DNA from 2 places in the Streptomyces sp. M2CJ-2 genome. Region 2 is predicted to be linked to the other one. Evidence: predicted binding sites of a transcription regulator. Region 2 holds the regulator's gene; the other holds the start of a gene.

Evidence for each region. The regulator HspR, encoded in region 2, represses chaperone genes until heat shock. The targets are predictions, from matches to a motif close to TTGAGNNNNNNNNNCTCAA.
Region 1: lon (endopeptidase La) is a predicted target of HspR. The motif match lies at 1,673-1,691, and genes of this name have one in related genera.

Annotation. Positions count from the first base shown of each region.
Region 1 covers NZ_JAESIF010000010.1:159,232-162,452, reverse strand. The annotation lists gene JL475_RS11790 (response regulator transcription factor) at 1-704, opposite strand, end outside; gene JL475_RS11785 (spermidine synthase) at 827-1,540, opposite strand; gene lon (endopeptidase La) at 1,714-3,221, shown strand, end outside.
Region 2 covers NZ_JAESIF010000035.1:52,382-55,602, reverse strand. The annotation lists gene dnaJ (molecular chaperone DnaJ) at 1-879, shown strand, start outside; gene JL475_RS24095 (heat shock protein transcriptional repressor HspR) at 885-1,337, shown strand; gene JL475_RS24090 (sugar ABC transporter substrate-binding protein) at 1,681-2,799, shown strand; gene JL475_RS24085 (helix-turn-helix transcriptional regulator) at 3,026-3,221, shown strand, end outside.

The DNA of each region.
Region 1 (3,221 bases), on a different contig from region 2:
TGCACGGTGCGGATGCGCTCGGCGCCGATCTTCCGGCGCAGCGCCTTGATGTGGCTGTCGACGGTACGGGTGCCGGAGGCGTCCGCCCAGTCCCAGACCTCGGCCAGCAGCTGCTCCCGGGAGAGCACCGCGCGGGGCGTGTTCGCCAGGCACACCAGCAGGTCGAACTCGGTGGGCGTCAGGTGGACGTCCTCACTGCGCACCCGCACCCTGCGCTGCGCGTGGTCGATCTCCAGCTCGCCCAGGCGCAGGATGCCGCTGCGCGGTGTGGTGGCGGCCAGGGCCGCCCGCTCCATGCGGCGCAGCAGTACGTGCACGCGGGCCGCCAGTTCCCGCATGGAGAACGGCTTGGTCATGTAGTCGTCGGCGCCGACGCCGAGTCCGACCAGCATGTCGGTCTCGTCGTCGCGCGCGGTCAGCATCATGACCGGCACCGGCCGCTGGGCCTGCACGCGCCGGCAGACCTCCAGACCGTCGAAGCCCGGCAGCATGATGTCGAGGATCAGCAGGTCGGGCTGCCATGCCTCCGCCGTGTCGACGGCGGACGGCCCGTCGCCCGCCGTCTGCACCAGGAATCCCTCGGCACGAAGGCGGGTCGCGATGGCGTCCACGATCGTCGCGTCGTCCTCGACCACCAGGACCCGGCGTTGTGCGCCCGGAGTGGCCGCCGCCGTGCCGTTGTGGGAGGTGTGTGTCTGCTCCATCGCCCGCCCCTGAAGTGTGCTTTCCGGAATCCGTGGGGTGATCCGTCTCTGCGCATGACTGCGATTGACGCTTGAATGATCGGCGCCAAGGCAGCAGCGTACGGGGAGCCGCCGCGCCTTTGCTATCCAGGGCGGACGCCGAGGTGCACGACGTCCGGAACGCCCCGGGCAACCGGGACCTCTTCGGTACGCACCTGCTGGAACCCGGCATTACGCAAGGTTTCTTCGAAATCCCCGGACGGCTTGGCCGACCACACCGCGAGTACCCCGCCGGGCCTCAACGCCCTTGCGCAGGCCAGGAGTCCGGCGGGGGAGTAGAGCCCTTGGTTGTCCTCCGTGACGGTCCAGTCGGGCCCGTTGTCGATGTCGAGACAGAGCGCGTCGAACGTGTCGGAAGTCTCATTGACGTACGCCACCAGGTCGGTCTCGACGATCGCCGTGCGGGGGTCGGCGAGGGCGTGCGCGGAGAACGCGGCGAACGGAGGCAGCGGGCCCGCGCGGTGCCAGTCGATGACGGCGGGTTCGCGCTCCACCACGGTGATGCGCCCCCAGCGGGGCTGGGTGGCGGCGTGGGCGAGCGAGAAGCCGACGCCGAGTCCGCCGATGAGGACGTGCGGGCCCGGCCGCGGGCCGTGTCCCGCGCGGGTGTCGGCGGCGTCGAGTGCGGCCAGGGCGGCGTCGATCAGCCGCCGCTCCGAACGGCCGTCGGAGGTGTCCATCAGGAAGCAGCCGTTCGCGATGATCTGCAGCAGGCTGCCGTGCCGGCGGAGCACCACCTCCCCGTACGGGCCCTCGCGGCGGTCCAGGACTTCGGGAATGTCGTACGGGGTGGTCATGCGTTCATCCTGGCAGCACCTTCCGTTCGGCGGGCCGTGCGGGTCGTGTCGTGCGGGAGTTCCCTCCGTCACCCTCGTGAGTGATCGCTGAGAGCGAACGCGATCCGGGGAACATTCGGTGACTCACAGACATTGAGTCGGCATAGCTCAACTTGACTGCCGAAGGGGAGATCATGGCTGCTGAGTCCACATCGCTCGCCCTGCCCGTGCTGCCGCTCGACGACGAGGTCGTGCTGCCCGGGATGGTGGTTCCACTGGACCTGAGCGACTCCGAGGTGCGCGCCGCGGTGGAGGCCGCCCAGGCCGCCGCCGCGTCCGCGCCGGGCAAGCCCCGGGTCCTGCTGGTGCCGCGTATCGACGGGACCTACGCCGGTACCGGCGTCCTGGGCACGGTGGAGCAGGTCGGCAGGCTGGCCGACGGCGACCCGGGCGCCCTGATCCGGGGCCGCGGCCGCGTGCGGATCGGCGCCGGGACCACCGGGCCGGGCGCGGCGCTGTGGGTGGAGGGCACCCGGATCGAGGAGACCGTTCCCGAGCCCCTGCCCGGCCAGGTCGGCGAACTGGTCACGGAGTACAAGGCGCTCGCCACCGCCTGGCTGCGCAAGCGCGGCGCCTGGCAGGTCGTCGACCGGGTCCAGGCCATCGACGACGTCGCCACCCTCGCCGACAACTCCGGTTACTCGCCCTTCCTGACCACCGAACAGAAGGTGGCGCTGCTGGAGACCGCCGACCCGGTGGCCCGGCTGAAGCTCGCCACCCAGCAGCTCCGCGACCACCTCGCCGAGCAGGACGTCGCCGAGTCCATCGCCAAGGACGTCCAGGACGGCGTCGACAAGCAGCAGCGCGAGTTCCTGCTGCGGCGCCAGCTGGAAGCCGTGCGCAAGGAACTGCGCGAGCTGAACGGAGAGAACGGCAAGGACTCCGCCGAGGAGTCCGACGACTACCGGGCCCGCGTCGAGGCCGCCGACCTGCCGGAGAAGGTGCGCGAGGCCGCCCTCAAGGAGGTCGACAAGCTGGAGCGCTCCTCCGACCAGTCGCCCGAGGGCTCGTGGATCCGCACCTGGCTCGACACGGTCCTGGAGATGCCGTGGAACGAGCGGACCGATGACAGCGCCGCCGCGTACGACATCCAGGGCGCCCGGGCCGTGCTCGACGCCGAGCACGCGGGCCTGGAGGACGTGAAGGAACGCATCACCGAGTACCTGGCGGTGCGCAAGCGGCGCGCCGAGCGCGGACTCGGCGTGGTCGGGGGCCGCCGCGGCGGTGCCGTGCTCGCCCTGGTGGGGCCGCCCGGCGTCGGCAAGACGAGCCTCGGCGAATCCGTCGCCCACGCGATGGGCCGGAAGTTCGTCCGGGTCGCCCTCGGCGGTGTCCGCGACGAGGCCGAGATCCGCGGCCACCGGCGTACGTACGTCGGCGCGCTGCCCGGCCGGATCGTGCGGGCGGTCAAGGAGGCCGGGTCGATGAATCCGGTGGTGCTGCTCGACGAGATCGACAAGGTGGGCTCGGACTTCCGGGGCGACCCGTCCGCCGCCCTCCTCGAAGTGCTGGACCCGGCGCAGAACCACACCTTCCGGGACCACTACCTGGAGGTCGAGCTGGACCTCTCGGACGTCGTCTTCCTCGCCACCGCCAACGTCCTGGAGGCCGTTCCGGAGGCGCTGGCGGACCGGATGGAGAT
Region 2 (3,221 bases):
GGCGGCCAGGGAGGACAGGGCGGCCAGGGCGGCGCCGGCGGGTTCGGCGGCGGGATCGGCGACGTCTTCGGCGGGCTGTTCAACCGCGGCGGCACCGGCACCACGCGGACCCAGCCCCGGCGCGGCCAGGACATCGAGTCCGAGGTCACCCTGAGCTTCACCGAGGCCATCGAGGGGGCGACGGTCCCGCTGCGGATGTCCTCCCAGCAGGCCTGCAAGGGCTGTTCGGGCACCGGCGACAAGAACGGCACACCGCGCGTGTGCCCGACCTGTGTCGGCACCGGGCAGGTCGCCCGGGGCAGCGGCGGGGGTTTCTCGCTCACCGACCCGTGCCCGGACTGCAAGGGCCGCGGCCTGATCGCGGAGAACCCCTGCGACATCTGCAAGGGCAGCGGCCGGGCCAAGTCCTCGCGGACGATGCAGGTGCGCATCCCGGCGGGCGTCAGCGACGGCCAGCGCATCCGGCTGCGCGGCAAGGGCGCACCGGGCGAGCGCGGCGGCCCGGCGGGCGACCTGTACGTCGTCGTGCACGTCGGCAGTCACCCGGTGTTCGGCCGCCGGGACGACAATCTCACCGTCACCGTTCCGGTCACCTATCCGGAGGCGGCCCTCGGCGGGGAGATCCGCGTCCCGACGCTCGGCGGTCCGCCGGTCACGCTGAAGCTGCCCCCGGGCACGCCCAACGGGCGGACCATGCGGGCCCGCGGCAAGGGAGCGGTCCGCAAGGACGGCTCGCGCGGCGATCTGCTGGTCACCGTCGAGGTGAGTGTTCCCAAGGACCTGCCGGGGAAGGCTCGTGACGCACTGGAGGCGTATCGCGAGGCGACCGCGGATGAGGATCCGCGGGCGGAGCTGTTCCAGGCAGCGAAGGGAGCTTGATGGAGATGGACGGTCGTCGACGCAATCCGTATGAACTGACGCAGGACACGCCGGTCTACGTCATCTCGGTGGCGGCTCAGCTCTCCGGCCTGCATCCGCAGACCCTGCGCCAGTACGACCGTCTGGGGCTCGTCTCGCCGGACCGCGCCGCCGGCCGGGGCCGCCGCTACTCGGCCCGTGACATCGAGTTGCTCCGTCAGGTGCAGCAGCTGTCGCAGGCGGAGGGCATCAACCTGGCCGGCATCAAGCGCATCATCGAACTGGAGAACCAGGTCGCCGCGCTGCAGGCCCGGGTGGCGGAGCTGGAGGGCGCGCTGGACGGCGCGGCGGCGACCATGCGGCAGCGCGAGGCCGCGGTGCACGCGTCGTACCGCCGGGACCTGGTGCCGTATCAGGAGGTGCAGCAGACCAGCGCGCTGGTGGTGTGGCGGCCGAAGCGTCAGCAGCAGCCCGACTGACCCGACCGAGCGGTCCGGCTGACGGGAAAGTTCCGTTTGGCTGAAAAGTGAAGTGTCCTGAAGGGCCCGGAGGTTCGTCCGAACCTCCGGGCCCTTCACGCGTGTGCGCACGGATGACGCCCCCTCACTCCCCGTCCCGTACGCCCCGCGTACGCCTGTGATCAGCGGATGTGTGCGTCTCCAGGAGATCTGTGCGAGTCTTTCGCCGGCCCCTCACGACTTCAGCGCACCGTGTTGTGTTCATCTCGTTAAGTAGTTGGTCTTGACGCCAGTGGTAGCTGAAGCGTTGGCTTTTCAGTCACATGGGCCGCAATGTTGTGCCCACGTCCAAAACGCACCTGAAGTGAGCCCTCGCATGCGTCGTATCGCCATATCAGTGGCCGCCACCTCGATGTCCGTCATGCTTGCCGGTTGCGGCGTACTCAACGCGACAGGGAGCAGCGACGACGCGAGCCCCACGAAGGGGAACGACATCACGGTCGGACTGCTTCTCCCGGAGAAGGCCAACACCCGGTACGAGCAGTTCGACTACCCCATCTTCAAGAAGAAGGTGGAGTCGCTCACCAACGACAAGGGGAAGGTCGCCTACGCCAACGCCGAGTCGGACGCCGGCAAGCAGTCGAGCCAGATGCAGCAGATGATCGACGACAGGGTCGACGTCATCGTGCTGGACGCGGTCGACTCGAAGGCCATCGCCGAGGACGTGAAGAAGGCCAAGGACGCGGGCATCCCGGTCATCGCCTACGACCGGCTGGCCGAGGGCCCGATCGACGCGTACATCTCCTTCGACAACGAGCTGGTCGGCGAGGTCCAGGGCCGTTCCCTGCTGGAGAAGCTCGGCGGCGACAAGGCGGCCACCAGCAAGATCGTCATGATGAACGGCTCCCCGACCGACCCGAACGCGAAGCAGTTCAAGGCCGGCGCGCTGTCGGAGCTCAAGGGCAAGGTCACCATCGCCAAGTCCTACGACACCAAGGACTGGGCGCCGGAGAACGCCGAGGCCAACATGGTCGAGGCGATCAACGTGATCGGCAAGGACAACATCGCCGCCGTCTACTCGGCCAACGACACCATGGCGGGCGCCATCGTCAAGGCGCTCGAGACCGCCGGTGTGACCGAGCTGCCCCCGATCACCGGCCAGGACGCCGAACTGGCGGGAGTGCAGCGGATCATCGCGGGCGAGCAGTTCATGAGCGTCTACAAGTCCTACCCGCTGGAGGCCGACAACGCCGCGGAGATGGCCGTGGCGCGGGTCCAGGGCAAGGGCATCCAGTTCGACGCGCTGACCCGCGAGCGGGTGGACAGCCCCACGGACAAGGACATCCCGGCGCAGCTCGTGCCCGTGGTGGCCCTGACGAAGGACAACATCAAGGACACGGTCATCGCCGACGGGTTCTACAAGGTGGCGGACATCTGCACGGCGGAGTACAAGGAGGCGTGCGCCGCGGTCGGCCTGAAGTAGCCGCCGGCCGCCGGGTACTTCGCCCGGGATGCGTGGACGTTCCGCCGGGGAGCACGGATCACCGTGCTCCCCGGCGGTGTTGTCCCGTCACCGCCCCGAGTCCCGCCCCGTTCCCCGGGTTTCCGGGTTCTCGGCTGCCGCGCCGACCGGAGCCGTGTTGCGGAGCCGGGTGCGGCCGCGCATAGTGGCGCATCGGAAAGTGGCAGAACCGGGGGTGGGACGGGCGATGGCCGGGCGCGGGACGGACGAGCATCCACACGGTGCTGACCGGCTGTGCGACTCCGGGGACCGCGTGTACTCCCGGGCCGTACGGCGCGGACGGGTGCCGCGCCGGGACGCGGAGCCGGTGCCCTGCCTGCTGGACCTGGCCCTGCTGCATCCGGACCCCGACGACATGGACTGGCTGGTGCCGACCGCCCCGC